4 regions of the Pantoea allii genome follow, and region 2 is predicted to be linked to each of the others. Evidence: predicted binding sites of a transcription regulator. Region 2 holds the regulator's gene; each other region holds the start of a gene.
What was found. Region 2 encodes CRP, which controls carbon source genes, mostly activating them, when cyclic AMP is high. Its sites were predicted from a motif close to ATGTGANNNNNNTCACAT; they were not measured.
Positions count from the first base shown of each region.

Region 1: QNH99_RS11680 (6-phosphofructokinase) is a predicted target of CRP. The motif match lies at 2,652-2,669, and genes of this name have one in related genera.
Region 3: QNH99_RS16960 (PTS sugar transporter subunit IIB) is a predicted target of CRP. The motif match lies at 2,170-2,187, and genes of this name have one in related genera.
Region 4: QNH99_RS07375 (YfcZ/YiiS family protein) is a predicted target of CRP. The motif match lies at 2,660-2,677, and genes of this name have one in related genera.

Region 1 is NZ_CP125958.1:2,477,313-2,481,959, forward strand. It holds gene QNH99_RS11670 (PTS sugar transporter subunit IIC) at 1-1,220, opposite strand, end outside; gene QNH99_RS11675 (PTS sugar transporter subunit IIB) at 1,213-1,527, opposite strand; gene QNH99_RS11680 (6-phosphofructokinase) at 1,537-2,517, opposite strand; gene QNH99_RS11685 (YceI family protein) at 3,062-3,646, opposite strand; gene pqqF (pyrroloquinoline quinone biosynthesis protein PqqF) at 3,765-4,647, opposite strand, start outside.
Region 2 is NZ_CP125958.1:441,615-446,261, forward strand. It holds gene QNH99_RS02015 (YccS/YhfK family putative transporter) at 1-1,902, opposite strand, end outside; gene crp (cAMP-activated global transcriptional regulator CRP) at 1,961-2,593, opposite strand; gene QNH99_RS02025 (OsmC family protein) at 2,899-3,303, shown strand; gene QNH99_RS02030 (phosphoribulokinase) at 3,333-4,202, opposite strand; gene QNH99_RS02035 (YheU family protein) at 4,264-4,482, opposite strand; gene QNH99_RS02040 (hydrolase) at 4,487-4,647, opposite strand, start outside.
Region 3 is NZ_CP125958.1:3,561,916-3,566,562, reverse strand. It holds gene lldD (FMN-dependent L-lactate dehydrogenase LldD) at 1-540, shown strand, start outside; gene QNH99_RS16975 (OsmC family protein) at 604-1,032, shown strand; gene QNH99_RS16970 (hypothetical protein) at 1,351-1,581, opposite strand; gene QNH99_RS16965 (hypothetical protein) at 1,679-1,858, opposite strand; gene QNH99_RS16960 (PTS sugar transporter subunit IIB) at 2,272-2,580, shown strand; gene QNH99_RS16955 (PTS sugar transporter subunit IIC) at 2,666-3,970, shown strand; gene QNH99_RS16950 (PTS lactose/cellobiose transporter subunit IIA) at 3,974-4,288, shown strand; gene QNH99_RS16945 (glycoside hydrolase family 1 protein) at 4,301-4,647, shown strand, end outside.
Region 4 is NZ_CP125958.1:1,503,453-1,508,099, forward strand. It holds gene ccmI (c-type cytochrome biogenesis protein CcmI) at 1-97, shown strand, start outside; gene mlaA (phospholipid-binding lipoprotein MlaA) at 228-992, shown strand; gene fadL (long-chain fatty acid transporter FadL) at 1,136-2,410, opposite strand; gene QNH99_RS07375 (YfcZ/YiiS family protein) at 2,768-3,064, shown strand; gene fadI (acetyl-CoA C-acyltransferase FadI) at 3,227-4,537, shown strand; gene fadJ (fatty acid oxidation complex subunit alpha FadJ) at 4,537-4,647, shown strand, end outside.

The DNA.
Region 1 (4,647 bases), 2.0 Mb from region 2:
ACGTCGGAATCACTGAAGGTCACGCCGGTGAAGCCGTAGCTTTCCAGCATCGGTACCAGAATGGCGGGCAGGAAGGTAATAAATAATCCGTGGACGAATCCACCAATCATCGCCCCGCGCCGTCCACCCAGTGCGTTACCAAATACGCCTGCTGTACCGCCGGCAAAAAAGTTGGTCAGCAAGCCGGGCAGAATCATCGCCAGACCAAACATTGGGAAGACCAGCATGCCCACAACAGAGCCGAGCGTGGTCGCAAGAAAGCCGACGATGACCGCGTTAGGCGCATAAGGGAACATGACCGGGCAGTCGAGTGCAGGTTTGGCATCCGGCACCAGTCGCATCGCAATGCCGCGGAAGGCCGGGACCAGTTCATTCAGCAGCAGTCTCACGCCGCTGTATAAAACAAAGACGCCCGCCACAAACTGGATAGACTGCATAAAGGCATACATCAGGTAGTTGGTACCACTGCTGTACTGGGCGATAAAGGCTGGACCTGCCGCCACAGCGGGAATCAGGTACATCGGCACCATGACCACCGCCATCGACAGATAGGTGTCCTGCAAAAACTTAAAGTTATCGGGGAGCTTTAAGTCTTCCGTTGAGCGTGAGCCTCGGCCGACGACTTTCGCCACCGCCGCCGTGAGCAGATAACCGATAGTGCAGAAGTGGCCGAGCGCGACGTCATCCGAGTCCGTGATACGACGCACCACCGGCTGTGCCAGTGCCGGCATCACCACCGCCATGATGCCGCCGAAAATACCGCCGGTCAGAATTAACGGTAATCCGGTCAGACCGGCTTTGTAGCCGATCACGGCCCCGATGGTTGCCATCCACAACAGCGCCTGGCCGGTGAGGAAGATGTATTTAAACGGTGTCAGGCGCGCAATGATGATATTGACGATAAAGATCACCAGTAGCGTCATGGCCACTTCCGAGCCCAGCTCACGGTTTGCCAGCCCGGCAATCGCGGCCACGTCGGTGATGTAGCCCTGCATGCCGAAACCGTGGGTAAAAATGCTGTTAAGGAAGGTAAGCGCACCCACAATAATGTTGATGCCCGCCATCATGATCAAGAAGCCCAGAAGGGTTTTAAAGGTCCCTTCCACGACCTTCCCGGCCGATTTTTTTTGCAGGACCAGTCCGATTAGCGCAATAAACGCGATCAGAATAGACGCCTGCCCCAATAAGTCTTTAACCAGAAAATTGATTACACTATTCATGATTAGCAACCTTCACATTACGTTCTTTTAAGAAAGCCACGATCTTTTGCTCAATTTCAGCTTTATCGGTGAGTTTATTTAATATAATTACGCGTTTAATTTGCTCTGGTGTGGCGTCGGCATTTAAGACATCCGCAAAGGCTTTTTGCGTTAAAATCATGTCGGATTTAAATGCGTTAGCTTCTGAAATCGTGGTGTGATCGATATCGGCTTCAATCTCCAGTTTTTTTAAAACTGATTTCGCACTCATTTCGATAGCGAAACTTGATCCCAGACCGCAACCACAGACACATAAAATTTTCAGCATGTTTTCTCCTCACAATATATGCAGTTGTTTAGCGAGTTTATAATGGTGCCCTTCTGTATCGACCAGGCGTTTTTTCATGCTTATTAAGTCAATCGGAATAGGCTTATTGCTGCCATTAATAATGACGGCTTTATTACGCATCCCGGATTGAATACAACGGACGACTTCACTTGCCATAATGGTGCCCTGATAAATCTCCTCACAGGTGGGGTCGCCATTACGCAGTCCATAGCCGACGATCGTTTTGCGAATACGCACGCCGATCAGCGGTTCAAGTTGCTTGATTAATGTATCAATCGCGCCCTGAAATCCCGGTGAATATTCTCGTGTGTAACCTTCTGAACAGAGGATTACCACGCTGTTCTGTTCGCTGAGCCGCTGAGTGATGCGTTCTGCCAGCACGCTAGTGGGAATCTGGCATTCCGGGATCAGCGCAAAATCGGCATTGGATTTTATGGCGGACTGTAGCGTCAGCTCACCACAATAACCGCCGAGCAGTTCTACCATAAACACACGTCCGGTTAAGGCCCGACCGGTGTTTCTCAGCTTTGCCACCTCTTTTAAAACCTGCTCACAGGCGGTGGAAAAACCCACGGTATAATCACTGCCGTAGACATCGTTATCAATGGTCATTCCGATGCCAAAACAGTTGACGCCAAATTCACTCAGCGTGTGCAAAAATTGCAGCGACCCGTCACCGCCAGCCAGAATTAATACATCAATGCGTAATGTTTTTAACTGCCGGGCAATGGTTTCATATTCGCTGCGAATTAATTTTCGCGCAGTTCTGCCCGACTGCATCACCGGAATGGACGTGATGGAAAAATCCAGTAAATCACGCTGCGATATTTCCTGACAGACATTATCCAGCAGTCCAGGAATGCCGCCATTAAATAACACCATTTCCGCCTGGGTCATTCTGCCCACCTGGAAAATGAAATTATTAATGCCGGTTACGTCGCCGCCGCTAATTACCATTCCGATTCTCATCCTGACTTCCTTCTGGCTTAATGCGTCTGAAGCTATTGTTTCGGGATAACAGACTGATATTTGCAATTAAGATCACAAAAATGAGAGGAATTTATTTAGGTGATGTATTGACAGCGCGTACAAATGGCTTATTTATGTGAAAGAAATCACATTTTAATCGCAAAGGTGGGTTGTGAGCTTATCCTTTTAAAACAACAAGTTAAATATGACGATCCCCCTCGCTTTTCTGTCAACGTTATATCGCGCAGGCGTCGATAAAATCACGATGCAAATTTGTGATTTTCGCCTCATTTTTTTAGGTACGGCAGAGGATTAATTTTACGCGGGACGGGCTCAGGCTTTTTCAGCCGCCGAAAATAGCGTGATGAAGTGCTTTTTTTTCAGACAATGCTGGCGCTTTTTGAGGCGGTTTCGGTGCCGCCGACTCGTTCAGGGCCTGACAACGCTGAATGCAGACGCTGCCTGTTTGCCGGGTTGCCCGTAGCCAGGCCAGGCAAAAAAAAACCCGGCACCTGAGTGCCGGGCTGAGAACGCAAACGCAGAATTACTTCGCGTATGCTTCGGTAGAGAGCGTCAGTTTCACGTCATCACTGACCGCGGGCACGTACTTGTCCAGTTTGAAGTCTGAACGTTTGATGGTGCCGGTGGCATCAAAACCAATCGCCTGCTTCTTCACCATCGGATGCTCGCCCTGCTTGTTCAGCGTGGCGTGCAGTGTGACAGGTTTGGTAATACCTTTCAGGGTGAGGTTCCCTTCTACATCAAACTTGTTATCGCCTTTAGCGATGACTTTAGTGCTGCGGAAGGTGGCGCTGGGGTATTTCGCAACGTCGAAATAGTCCGCACCTTTGAATTCTTTGGTCAGGGCAGCGACATGGCTGTCAATTTTACTTACCGGCAGGGTAACGTCGACACGCGACTGCTCAGGTTTGCTGCTGTCAAACACCAGGGAACCTGTAGCATCTGGAATATCAGCGGTAGGATGCGAAAAGCCGAAGTGCTCCCAGCTCATCACTACAGACGTATGCTGTGGGTCGAGTTGATAATGCATGGCTTCTGCCTGAGAGGCAGGGACATACAGCGCAGCAGCCGCGAGCAGTGGCAGAGTTAAACGTTTTACATTCTTCACTTTCTATTCCTTATTTTATGGCGTCCATCTGAGTTTGGGGCATATAAACGCGAATAAAAAGTGAAGAGATTTGGCGTAAACAATCAAATTTATTCAGCAATATCACTGAGTGATTATTTTAATTCTTACCTTTAGTGTAGAGAATGCGCCAGCGGTGTCGGCAGGTTAACAATCGTTGATGCAGCTGTTGCACCGCTTCCTGAGTCAGTGAGGCGACCTTTTCAGGCTCAAGGTTGGTCAGGCCGTTCGCCTGACGCAGGGCTGCCACCTCGGGGTCTTCTTTCATCCCCATGAGCTGAGTTTTGATCGGGTTGATATCACATTGTGCAACGCCAGGCGTCATGTCATGCAGGAAGGCTTCACAGAACTGAATCAATGTTGATGCCGGACAATCCGGCGACTGTAAGGCAAAAAGAAGGCCATCGGTGTCCACACTGCGATGGTAGCGGCAGCTGACCACATAACCTACCGGCTGCTCAACGCGATAGCGCTGGTAAAAACGCGGCTCACAGATCAGCGCCAGAGCACGAAGCGCTGCCAGTTGCTGCCCGTCGTCCAGGGGAATAAACAGCAAAACAGCACTGTCATCCGTCGCCTGGGGGATACAGGTTTCACCGGCAACCGATGCGCGAGCCGGACGCGTCGGGGAATTCACCTTAAGCACACTGAGTTGCTGCGCCACGATCCGCAGCTGGTCAGCATCACCGCCCAACAGGGCGGCACGCCAGCCTGCAGGCTCCACAGAGGTAGCCAGTTGGTAAGGCAGTTGCCGCAGCAGTTCGCGTATCGCAATGCCCGGTATGTGTGGTGAGGATGCCCTGGCTGGCTGGCTCAGGCGTTGCAGAAGCTGCGCCAGAGCCGCGCTGAGCAGTGTCTTGTCTGACGGCAGCTGCAGCCTGAGTTGCCAGACGCCCTGAACGTCGCGCCACTCGCCGCTAGCGGCAAAATGGCGTAACACCGCAAAGACGGGCCGTAAGGCATGGTCATATGCCGGGCCCGCC
Region 2 (4,647 bases):
CTGCGAACTTTCCCCATCATATTCCAGTCGTTGCTGGCAACGTTGCAGTGCAATCTCGCACCATTGCAGATAGTGCTCGGCCAGCGTGGGTGGCAGCATGGTGTGTTCGCGCGCCAGAATTGTCATGGCATTGATGTGTTCAACAATAAACTGGCAGTGCGTGACCCATAAGCGCATATCCTGCAGGTAGCGTGAGTTAAATCCCGGCTCCTGCATCGCCTGATTCAGGGAATTAAACACCGCGTTATGGGCCTGGTTGACCTTAATCCGCTGGTAAGCCAGCTTATCTGGAGACTGCTCCGGGCCGAGTAACATCCGCAGTGCGTCCTGACAGGCCTCCAGTGCATCATGCGCATTCTGACGCAACAGCGCGCTCTGCCACTGCGGCCACAGCCATAACATGCCACCAAAGGCGATCAGGCAACCCATCAGCGTATCCAGCAGGCGGGGCAATAAAAACTGTGCCCCGTTAAGGGAGAGCAGTTGCAGCGTATAAACGGCCGTGACCGTAAATCCTACCATCGACCAGCCGTAAAACTGTCGGGTAAAGCGATAGCTGATAAAGGTAATGGCCAGCATGATGCTCAACACCAGCGGCTCTGGCACATCCAGGCGCAGCGAGGCTGCCGCAATGACCAACCCGGCAAAGGTGCCCAGGGCCCGGTGCTGGATACGAACCCGGGTTGCACTGTAGTTGCTCTGGCTGACAAACATGATTGTCATCAAAATCCAGTAGGGCTTTGGAATGGAGAAAAACACCGCCAGGGCGCTGCCCAGCATCAGCATGACGGCAAAACGACCGGCGGTGCGCAGCGCGGAAGAACGCAACGACAGATAGCTTCGCAGCGCGGGCAGCAGCGGCAAACGACGCTGGCGATCGGCCATCAGGTCACGTTGATAAAGCGGCTTTTGGGTACGAAGTACCCGGGCGATGCGGCTGAAATGATAGAGGCAGAAGTTACCCACCGGATTGTCCGGATGCTGGCGGGCGATTTTTTCCAGCGCACCCAGCTGTTTGTCCATATCAAAACGGCTGGAGAGTTGGTGATACAGAATATCGTCGGCCAGCTCGCGCAGTCGGGCTGAAATCGTCCTGGCATTCCAGCGGATAACGGCTTCCGCATGGCTTTGTTCCACCAGCTTCTGGACTTCTTCCGGCTGATGCAGGCTGACGGAGATATGTTCCTGTAAATCCAGCGCCACCTGAAATGCCCGGGTCAGACGTTTATGGCTGTGATCGCGGCTTGCGGACAACATATGCATCTGTTGGTAGCAGGTGTTAATCAGGTCGACCGCTTTTTGCTGACGCACCAGCAGGGGCGGCAGGGCTTTTTCAGGATCGGTAAGCTGCGTCAGCAAGCTGTACTTTGCGTCACAGTAATTTGCCAGCTCACGGTAGATTAAACTCAGGCTTTCGCGCATCGGCTGCTCTTTCCACAGCCAGAACCAAAACCAGTTGAATAATCCGTACCAGAGCGTACCGCCGATATAGAGCAGCGGAGGCACGTAAATGGGCATACGGCCAATCAGGCTGATGGTAAAAATCGCGGCAATCAGCGTACCGGGCAGCAGTCGGGCGTGCAGCGGGCTGATTTCACCTGTGACGCCAAGGAGTAACGGCATCGCAAACAGAATCAACGGCAGAGGGACGTCTTTGAGCAGTAGCCACTGCATCAGCAAACTGCCAAAGGCAAACAGGCTGCCGCCAATAATCAGGCGCTTAAAGAAACGTTTGTGCGGTGTATCCAGGCCAGCAATATTGCAGCAGGCGGGAACTAATGAGAACAGCAACCCTTTTTGCAGATCGCCAAACAGCCAGCCGAGCGCGACCGGAAGGCACAACACCAGAGTCTGGCGCAGCGCATAGTTAACTTCGGGGTGATAAATTATTCTTCGCCACATGGGCTCAACACAAGATATTCACGGCATAATGTTGCCATCACGCCGTGAATAATAAGGCTTAGCGGGTGCCGTAAACAACGATGGTTTTGCCGTGTGCGGAGATCAGATTCTGATCTTCCAGCATCTTCAAGATACGGCCCACGGTTTCACGTGAACAACCAACGATTTGGCCAATTTCCTGACGAGTAATTTTAATTTGCATGCCGTCAGGATGCGTCATGGCGTCAGGCTGTTTAGCCAGGTTAAGCAACGTCTGTGCAATGCGTCCGGTGACATCCAGGAACGCGAGATTTCCCACTTTTTCTGACGTCACCTGAAGACGGCGCGCCATCTGTGAAGAAAGACGCATCAGAATATCCGGGTTAACCTGGATGAGCTGACGGAATTTCTTGTAGGAAATTTCTGCTACTTCGCACGCCGTTTTCGCACGTACCCAGGCGCTGCGTTCCTGACCTTCTTCAAACAGGCCAAGCTCACCAATAAAATCGCCTTGATTCAGGTAAGAAAGAATCATCTCCTTGCCTTCTTCATCCTTAATCAGTACCGCGACGGAACCTTTCACGATGTAGTAAAGCGTTTCGGCTTTTTCACCTTGATGAATCAGCGTACTTTTGGATGGATACTTGTGAATATGGCAATGGGACAGGAACCATTCAAGTGTAGGGTCTGTTTGCGGTTTGCCGAGAACCATTCGCTATTATCCTCTATTGTAATCGTGCCCAAAATACAGGGCTCTGTTTCCCTGCCAGGCGATGAAAGCGTTAAGCGTGTTTCCATTCAGGAAATTATTCGGGCTGCATTCGGCGCAGAGCGCATAATTCTTCCCGGCTTCATCTTCGGATGACGAAAAAATATTTTCAGCACTGTTTGTAGCACAGCTTTCGCCGACTGTCTTGTGTTGTCTCGCTTCAGCAATGAGGCTGATTTCTCTGGATTGCTGTTTACCAGGCAAAAGCGTACTCTGGCGCAAAAACAGGGTATTCTGGGGGCGAAATTATGCAGGCAAGAGTCAAATGGGTTGAAGGGTTAACATTCCTCGGCGAATCATCATCCGGCCATCAGGTCTTAATGGATGGTAATTCCGGTGATAAAGCGCCCAGTCCTATGGAAATGGTGCTGATGGCGGCCGGTGGTTGCAGCGCAATCGATGTGGTTTCAATTTTGCAAAAAGGCCGCAACGATGTGGCTGATTGCGAAGTAAAACTCGAATCAGAGCGTCGGGAAGAAGCCCCTCGCATCTTTACCCGTATCAACCTGCATTTTATCGTGAGTGGAAAAGCACTTTCAGATAAAGCCGTGGCGCGTGCGGTCGACCTGTCGGCGGAAAAATATTGCTCGGTTGCCATTATGTTAGGCAAAGGGGTCGCGATCACCCACAGCTACGAGGTTATCGAGCTGTGATCTCTCAGAGGCCCGCGCGGCCTCTGATTTTATTCAATGCGTTTGCCTTCCATGAGCCGTTTCACCAACGGCGCCATAATCAACTCCATCGCCAGCCCCATTTTTCCGCCCGGTACCACCAGCGTATTGATATTGGAAATGAACGATCCCTGCAGCATGGCCAGCAGATAAGGGAAATCAATATCTTCCAGACACTGAAAGTGAATGACGACAAAACTCTCATCCAGCGAAGGAATGGTGCGGGCCGCAAACGGGTTGGAGGTATCCACGGTAGGGACGCGCTGAAAGTTGATATGGGTGCGTGAGAATTGTGGCGTTATGAAGTTGATGTAATCTTCCATTGAGCGCACAACCGAATCCATGACGGCCTCACGGGAATGGCCGCGTTCACCGGTATCGCGGACCAGCTTCTGAATCCACTCCAGGTTGACAATCGGCACCACGCCGACCAGTAAATCCACCTTTTCAGCGACGTTATGCTGAGCCGTCATCACCCCGCCGTGCAGTCCTTCATAAAAAAGCACGTCCGTATCCGGGGGCAGCGGCTGCCACGGCGTAAAGGTGCCCGGCACCTGATTCCAGGGCACGGCTTCGTCGTAGGTGTGCAGGTATTTCCGTGACTGGCCTTTGCCGTGCTCACCGTATTCAATAAAGGTTTGTTCCAGCAGGCCAAAGTCATTCGCTTCCGGGCCAAAATAGCTGATGTGGCGACCCAGATCGCGTGCTTTACGAATCGCCATATCCATTTCTGGCCGGGTAAAACGGTGAAAGCTGTCACCTTCCAGCTCGGCAGCGTGCAAATTGAGTTGCTGAAAAATTTTACGGAATGCCAGGCTGGTGGTGGTGGTTCCCGCGCCACTGGAACCCGTTACCGCAATGATCGGATGGCGTGCAGACATAGTAAAACTCCCTGTGAAGTCGGGCGATGAGCATTGTTAGCACGATTTTTCATTCTGTGCATCAGCCGCGAAACTCGCTTTTGCGCATGATGTTTACCGATTCGTGAAGCTCAGACCAGACCAGTACCACCTCACCCTGCTGCAGCTGACGTCGCACATCGGCGACTTTTTCCGTCAGGCTGAGCTCCTGTTCACCGTAGTCGGTGCCTTCGCGCAGGACAAAGGCTTCAATTAAATTTTCGAGGGTTTCGGGGGAAACCTGTTGCCAGGGAATCATCACAGGGTTAGCTATCCAGATAAGGGGAAATCCACTGTGGCACGCGCTGTTCCAGCCACAACTGAGGCTGGCGCAAGGTGCCACCAACAAAGCCAACATGACCGCCATGGCGCGTCAGCTGATAGGTAATAGTGGCAGATAATTGGTCATTCTGCGGGATCACCTCAT
Region 3 (4,647 bases), 1.4 Mb from region 2:
GGCAAGCCTACCGGGCTGGAAGACTATATCGGCTGGCTGGCCAATAATTTTGATCCTTCCATTTCCTGGAAGGATCTGGAGTGGATTCGCGATTTCTGGGATGGCCCGATGGTGATCAAAGGCATTCTGGACCCTGAGGATGCCCGTGACGCGGTGCGCTTTGGTGCTGACGGTATCGTGGTTTCTAACCATGGCGGTCGCCAGCTGGACGGCGTCCTGTCCTCGGCCCGTGCCTTACCTGCGATAGCGGATGCGGTCAAAGGCGATATCACGATCCTTGCTGATAGCGGCATTCGTAACGGACTGGATGTGGTGCGTATGATTGCGCTGGGCGCAGACAGCGTCCTGCTGGGGCGCGCCTTTATCTATGCGCTGGCAACACATGGACAGCGCGGCGTTGAGCATTTACTGACGTTGATTGAAAAAGAGATGAAAGTCGCGATGACCTTAACCGGCGCGAAGCGCATTGCCGATATCACACAGCATTCGCTGGTGCAGGCAAATGCCCTCTTGCAGGAAGCAAACCTGCGCCCGGCATAGTTGCCTGCGGCGAAATCAGAGGTGTTGTCTATACTTACCTTCTTTACCAACAGGAGGAATGACATGACCATTCATAAGAAAGGTTCGGCGCATTGGGAAGGCGACATCAAAGGCAAAGGCACAGTCAGCACCGAAAGTGGTGTACTGAACCAGCAGCCCTACGGCTTTAATACCCGTTTTGAAGGGCAAAAAGGCACTAACCCGGAAGAGCTGATTGGTGCGGCACATGCGGCCTGTTTCTCTATGGCACTGTCGCTAATGTTGGGCAATGCCGGTCATAAAGCGGAAAGCATTGATACCAGCGCAGATGTGTCGCTGGATAAAAAAGGTGAAGGCTTTGCGATCACCAAAATCGCCTTAACCAGCACCGTTTCTCTGCCAGGCATTGATAACGATACCTTTGATGAGATTATCAACAAAGCCAAAGCGGGCTGCCCGGTTTCTCAGGTGTTGAATGCTGAAATTACGCTGGATTACACCCTGAACAACTGATTGCGGACCGGCATCACTTTTACGTGATGCTGACGCGAATCTTGCCGTACCCAGATGCGCCTTCGGGCGCATCTTTGCGTTGTGCAGAAGGACGCGGAGATGACAAACGCGTTTCGGCAAACACACACGGAAAATGCGGCTGGTCTTGCTGGAAATCTGTGGCGCACGCGTGCTAATCCGTCAGGCGGCGATGATATGAGCATGAGGTCGTAGCTTTTTCGCCATAAGCCTGGCGTACTGCTGATGGTGGTGTTACTGCGGGCGTTACTCTGTTTGCTGGTTACCGCTTCCTGGTTACCCTGGAACGCGTCTTAAACGTCAGGCGTAAATCTCTTCTGCGCGCTTAGCCCGCACGTCGCTGCGTGCAATCCGATAAGCCTTACCGGGATCGCCCGCCAGAAATTCAAAGGTAGGTGAATAGTAGAACGGGAGCCAGCCGCCATAAGCGCCTTCCCATTCCCAGCGTACCGGGCAGGGCCAGATAATGCCTTCATACAAAATGTAATAAACCCAACGCCCAGTTGGACGGCGGGGACGAGTAGTTTTCATGGGATTCACAACTATGTTGGTGTAAAACAGCTTATATTTTGAACGCTAACCTGCAACCTTGCAATGTTGTATGTGCATTTTTGTGTCCTTGACCTGTTCAGTTATCTGAACGATGCACTTCACCACACATCAGTACCACGTTAGGACGGACCTTGTGGATGCGGTTTGCCATCACTTCGCAGGCGGTTTTCGTTGGGTAAATGCGCTCTGATACCGGCAACGCTTCACAGGCATCATGTCCACAGGCGCTTACCAACAATACAAAACCAATTAACATAACCGACTCCTTCTCCCGTCGCGCACGTCACGAGAGGGGTGAATGTTCCTTTTTATAAAACCAGTATAGCTAATTGCCGGAAGGGACAATCATCACGCTGGGCGGTATCGGATTGCTCTGAGCGATTATACGCCTTCCGGACGCGTACAGCAGTGAAATCTTACCCATCGCTGCAATGGGCAACGCATCGTTCGCGCTGCATTTCTGACCAGCTACAAGGGCGACTTTCCATTCCTGCCATAACGAATTTTAAAATCGGTAAATTTTCATACATGTTGACTATTTTGGCGGTAATCCTTTAAAGCAACGCGTTTTGATATTTCTCACACTTCTGACATGCAAATCTGAAACCGGTTGCAGAAAATCTTTCCCCTGTGTATTCGTTAATTATTCATCACACGGAGGAATGAACCATGCCCAAAATTTTACTGTGCTGTGCCGCCGGAATGTCCACCAGTATGGTGGTGCAAAAAATGGAAAAAGCTGCGAAAGAGCAGGGAATGGATGTAGAGATAAAAGCAGTAGGAATTGAAGAGTTTAGCGAGGCAATTGCCGACTATGACTGCTGCCTGTTGGGGCCGCAAATTAAATACAAGCTGGCCGATTTCGAGCCGATTGCTCAGCAGTACAGTAAATCCGTCGCGGTGATTAACAGCATGGATTACGGAATGATGAATGGCGAAAAGATATTAAGTGCCGCGCTCAAGCTTATTCCTGGCTGATCGCTAAAGAACTGAAAAATATAGCGCAAACCTGCATTCACTTTATGCAGGGTTATTCTCTTTTGCCTGAGCAAGGAGTGACGGGATGAGTCGCTTGAGCGAATCTTTATTCGGTGTCATCGAAAATCGTATTAGTCCGCTGGCTGGCCGCCTCTCCAGCCAGCGCCACGTCATCGCCATCCGTGATGGTTTTATTGCCTCAATGCCGTTCCTGATTGTCGGTTCATTTATGCTGCTGTTTGCCCATCCGCCTTTTTCGGCAGACAGTAGCTGGGTGTTCGCACAGTGGTGGCTCGGCATGGTGAAGGCGCATGAAGAACAAATCATGATGCCTTACAACATGACGATGGGCATTATGGCGCTCTATATTGCCAGTGCTATCGCCTACAACCTGGCGAACAGCTACAAAATGAACGGCTTTATGGCCGCCAGCCTGTCGCTGATGGCGTTTCTGGTCGTGGCTGCGCCGCAAACGGGCAAAACGCTGCCGGTAGGTTCGCTGGGCGGTGAGGGGATTTTTACCGCCATCCTGGTGGCGTTATTTGCTACGGAGCTAATGCATTTTCTGCAGAAACACAATATCGGCTTCAAATTACCCGAACAGGTACCGCCGAAAATCCGTCAGTCGTTTGATCTGCTGATCCCGATTATCACCATTTTTATTACCCTGTTTCCGCTCAGCCTGTGGGTACAGGCACAGTTTGGTATGCTGCTGCCGCAGGCCATTATGGCGATCTTTTCCCCGATTATTTCTGCCTCAGATTCTCTGCCCGCCGTATTGATCGCGGTGTTGCTGTGTCATCTGCTGTGGTTCGCCGGTATTCACGGCGCCGTGATTGTCGGTGGCATTTTACAGGCATTCTGGTTGACCAACCTTGGGTTGAATCAGCAGGCGCTGAACGCAGGCGAGCCTGTCAGCCATGTGTTTATCGAACCCTTTTGGCAATTTTTTATCGTGATTGGTGGCTCCGGTTCCACGATGGGGCTGGTGCTGCTCTATTTGCGGAGTCAGTCTGCCCATCTGCGCTCAATTGGTAAGCTCAGCATCGTGCCCAGCATGTTCAACATCAACGAACCGGTTATTTTTGGCTCGCCCGTGGTGATGAACCCCATTCTGTTTATTCCCTTCGTTCTTGCCCCGCTAGTCAATGCCGTCATTGCCTGGACCGCCACGAAAACCAATCTGATCAATCATGTGATCTCGCTGGCACCCTGGACGACGCCAGCACCGATTGGGGCAGCCTGGTCAACCGGCTGGGACTGGCGCGTCATCGTGTTGATTGCCCTGCTGGTGACGATTGCCACATTGATTTACTACCCGTTTTTCAAAATGTACGAGCGTCAATTGCTGCAGCAGGAACTGGCCGCAGCGCAACCGGTAAAGGAGTAATGCATGGAAATTGATGAAAGCACGGTCATCGAACTGATTATCCAGGCGGGCGAAGCGCGATCCTGCTCAATGGAAGCCTTGCGCGCGGCCCGCCTGCAAAACTGGGAGCAGGCAGACAGCCTGCTCAGCGCCGCGACTGCGGCGGCAAAGGCGGCGCACCAGACGCAGACGCAGCTTATCGGTGCCGATGAGGGCAGCGGAAAGATCCCGGTCAACCTGATTATGGTACATGCCCAGGATCATCTGATGAACGCGATGCTCTGCCGCGAGCTGGCGGAAGAAATTATTCAACTGCGCCGGGAGTTAGCCGCACGCTAAAAAGGAGGTGTTATGCAACATTCGACAGTGACCGCGTTTCCAGAAGGCTTTCTCTGGGGCGCGTCGACCTCGGCTTATCAGGTTGAGGGCGGATGGAATAGCGATGGCAAAGGGCCATCTGTTATCGACAAAGCAACGTTCCATCAGGACATCACGGATTTTACCGTTTGCAGCGACCACTATCACCGCTTCAAAGAAGACATCGCCTTGCTGGCGGAGATGGGCCTGAAAACTTACCGCTTTTCCATCGCCTGGAGCCGCCTTTATCCCGACGGCGATGGCCCGGTAAATGAGGCGGGCGTGGCCTTTTATCAGCAGTTGATTGATGCGATCTGCCGACAGGGCATCACGCCACTGGT
Region 4 (4,647 bases), 1.1 Mb from region 2:
CAGTCCAGAGCCGGGCGACTGGTTCGGGCGTAGCGCAGTGGTTCCCTGGGATGGTCATCAGCACATTGCCGTGGCGATCGATCAGCAGCAGCCTTAACCGGCTGCTATCTGGCAATGTCTGAATCTGTGAACCGCACGGGAGATATCAGCTATGCTTGCTGCAATGCGCTGATCTACCCGGTGAAACTTGCAGGGTATAAATAACTTACATGCACAGGGAGAAAAAAATGGATCACCGCCTGACCAGCCTGGCCTTGGCCAGTGTGCTTCTGGTTGGTTGTGCCAGTTCAAAGCCTGACGACGACGCGCCTGCAGGGCGTAGCGATCCGCTTGAAGGCTTTAACCGCACAATGTTCAACTTCAACTATAACGTGCTGGACCCGTACGTGCTGCGCCCTGTGGCAGTCGCCTGGCGCGACTACGTGCCCGTGCCTGCACGTGCTGGCCTGAGCAACTTCCTGGGTAACCTTGGCGAGCCAGCCAGTATGGTGAATGCTATCCTGGTCGGCGATCCGCGTAACGCGGGTATCCACTTTACGCGCTTCTTCCTGAATACGGTGCTGGGGCTGGGCGGTTTCATCGATGTCGCCGGTAAAGCCAATCCGGAACTGGCACGTCAGGGATCGCAGCGTTTTGGTACTACGCTGGGTCATTATGGTGTGGGTTACGGTCCTTATGTGCAGTTACCTGGCTATGGGAGCTTCACGGTGCGTCAGGACGGCGGTGACTACGTCGATACGCTTTATCCTGTGCTTGGCTGGTTGACCTGGCCCATGTCGATTGGTAAATGGACACTGGAAGGCATTGAATCACGCGCGCAACTGCTGGACTCGGATGCCATCCTGAAACAGCAACGCGATCCTTACGCCTTTGTGCGTAGCGCCTATTTCCAGCGCTATGACTTCCTGGCGCGCGGCGGCAAGTTGAAGCCAGAAGATAATCCTAACGCTGCGGCGATTCAGGGCGATCTGAAAGATATTGATTCTCAGTAAGCCAAGTCCAGTGAAAAGCCGCCTGTGCAAAGGGCGGCCTCAGGATGATGTAAGGCTGTTACGCTGTCGTCCTGATAACGTTGATGACTGTTGGACAATAAAAAAGCGACACGCAGTGTCGCTTTTTTTATGCGTTTAGCGCATCAGAACTTGTAGTTAAAGCTCGCGCCATACAGCCAGGCTTTACCGCTGGAGTTAAAGGTATAGTTGCCTTCCTGTACGGTGACTTTCTGACCGTGCATGTAAGACACGCCGACGTCTACCGATGCAGCGTCGTTAAACGCATAAGAGGCACCGGCGCTCAGCCACAAACGGTCCTGATCCGGGATAGAGATAGAACGTTTATCTGCCGGAACCGGGCTGTCATCAAAGGCGATACCGCTGCGGAAGGTCCAGTTTTTGTCGTACTGATAGGTGGTACCCAGTGCGATGCGGTAGGCATCATGGAACCCCTCATCTTTGTAAAACAGCGTCTGGCCGTTTGAGCCCGTCGCTTTCAGCTCCTGGAACTGGCTCCAGCTGGTATAAGCCAGGCTATAGTGCACGGCCCACTGCGGTGCCACTTTATGCCAGCCTGAAACTTCCCACATTTCTGGCAGGTTCAGGGTTAGTGACCCCGGAATGGTATTACCGCTTGTGCCAAAAGGTGCACCGGGAAGATTAAAGGCATTGATAGCGGCGGGCAGATTACTTTTGTAATCCCCATCGAAATCGACTTTCACTTCAGAGCGGTAGGTGAAACCGAAACGGTTATTTTCATCCACTTCATACAAAATACCGGCGTTCCAGCCGTAGCCCCATTTGTCACCTTTCAGGCGGGCAATCTGCGTATCAGCCGGAATGCCGAGTGCAGAGAAGGATTCGCCAGCATAACGCTCAATTTTTGCTTTGGCATAAACAGCGTCAAAGCCCACACCGAAGCTGAAATGCTCATTCAGACGATAAGCGGTGCTGAGGTTCAGGTTAGCGGTCATCAGGTCGGTTTTACCGCCGAATCCCCCCGCGGTATAGCCATCATTAAATTCTGTCGCCAGGCCGTAGTTTGAGGTCGCGGATGCGCCAACCCACCATTGATCGTTAATCGGCTGGACGTAATGCAGGTTAGGGATCCACTGATTGGGGGCGATGTTTTTCGCATCCAGACTGCGTCCCGATGGACTTTGCCCACTGATATCGACCTGAGGATCAATATAAACCGCACCGATAGAAAACTCAGGACGATCCATGAGCGCCATGGTTGCCGGGTTACGACTGGCTGAGGCCGCCGTATCACCCATTGCGCCTTCGCCAGAATAAGCGCGACCTAAACCAATGGAAGAAAATTCATTTAACTGAAATCCGGCTGCGTATACGTTAGAGGAAATTAGCGCTACTGCAGCTGCCACGGCTGACTTTGCGAACAGGTTTTTATGGTTCATGACCACAACCTCATGTGAATTATTATTTAACGTTGTGACGTCGCGTAACAAGGAACGGCGGATTGTATGGACTGATGTCAAACGTACATATCAGACCAGTGCGGAGAGTATAGGTCCGACCTGTACACATGTTGCAATATTGTTTTTAAAATATTTCCAATTTGATCGATGAAAATTCGATCTGCTTAACACTTCTCAGGATAAAACGGCAAGAGAGGCAGGATTAAAACTGATCCATATCAAATTTTATTGTGATATTCGTCACTTAGCGCGGTGTGTCTGGCAGCCTGAAAAACGAAGGCGTAAAATTTTTAGCAGAAAATTACCCACCTTATGATGTGTTGTCAGGAGAGACCCATGACTGATGCTTTAAAAAAATGTAGCTCGACAGAAACGGCCGCGTGCTGTTGTGTCGATGTCGGTACGGTGATGGATAATTCGGACTGTACGGCCAGCTGGTCAGAATGGTTTGCCCGGCGTGCCGAGGCGGAAAGTAAACTGGCCCGCCTGACTGAAAAAGCGCGGCAGGTCGAGTCCGAACCCTGCGTTATCCAAGCCAGCATGGTGGAAGAGGCCGACGGCGTGCAGCTTAATATCGATTTCACCTTTAGCTGTCAGGCTGAAACCCTGATTTTTCAACTGGGTTTACGTTAAGGCTTTAGACGCCGCTTCTGTGCGGCGTTTTTCATTTTCGTGTTTCTCATCTCACTTTTCTCCTCCTGATGTTGGCGGCGCCCCGGCTTGTGGTTAACACTGTGGATCAGGTCAGACCTCTTTCGGCAATGATGCCTCGGTCACGATGTACAGGTGAAAACAATGAGCAAAGCGCAGTCACTGCTGACGCGTAATGGCGAGCGCATCGCCATAACCCACGGATTACGTACACCTTTCCTTCGCCAGGCTACGGGTTTTCATGGCATCCCAGCGGTCGAGCTGGGCCGCATGGTGATAAGCGAAATCATGGCCCGCAGTGAGCTTCCGGTCGACATCATCGAACAACTGGTCTTCGGGCAGGTGGTGCAGATGCCGGAAGCACCGAATATTGCGCGTGAGATTGTGCTGAGCAGTGGCCTGAGTGTGAATACCGACGCCTACAGCGTCAGCCGGGCCTGCGCCACCAGCTTTCAGGCGGTGGCAAACGTCACCGAAAGCTTACTGGCCGGTACCATTTCTGTGGGCATTGCGGGCGGGGCTGACTCCTCCTCGGTGTTGCCTGTCGGGGTGAGTAAAACGCTGGCGCGTGCGCTGGTGGACATGAATAAAGCGCGCAGCTTTTCGCAGAAGTTACATATTCTGCGGCGGTTGCGGCCCCGAGATCTGTTACCGGTGCCGCCTGCGGTCGCGGAATATTCCACAGGATTACGCATGGGTGATACCGCAGAACAGATGGCGAAAACGCATGGCATTAGCCGGGAAGAGCAGGACGCGCTGGCCTTGCGATCGCATCAGCGTGCAGCCCAGGCCTGGCAGTCAGGCGTGCTGAATCAGGAAGTGATGGCCGCTTTTGTACCCCCGTGGAAAACGCCCATTGAACAGGATAATAATGTGCGCATGGATGCGAAAGCCGCCGACTATGCCCGACTGCGTCCGGCGTTTGACCGCCAGCACGGTACTGTCACCGCGGCAAACAGCACGCCGCTTACCGACGGTGCGGCGGCAGTCATTTTGATGCGTGAAGGCCGGGCAAAAGAGCTCGGGTTACAGCCGCTGGGCTACTTACGCAGCTATGCGTTTACCGCTATCGACGTCTGGCAGGACATGCTGCTAGGGCCGGCCTATGCTTCCCCTTTAGCGCTGGATCGCGCCGGAATCACGCTAAGTGATTTAACCCTGATAGATATGCACGAGGCGTTCGCGGCGCAGACGTTAAGCAATTTAAAAATGTTCCGTGATGAACGCTTTGCCCGGGACGTGTTAAACCGTCCGCATGCGCTGGGCGAGGTCGACGAGGCGCGCTTTAACGTCTCGGGCGGATCGATCGCCTTTGGGCATCCCTTTGCCGCCACCGGTGCGCGCATGATCACCCAGACGTTAAATGAATTACGCCGCCGGGGCGGAGGGCTGGGTTTAGTCACGGCCTGTGCCGCCGGGGGTTTAGGTGCAGCAATGGTTCTGGAGGCCGAATAATGGAACAGAGCGCTTTCACATTACAGATGCGGGACGATCACGTTGGCGTGATCACCATTGATGTGCCAGATGAAAAGATGAATACATTAAAGGCGGAGTTTGCGGCACAG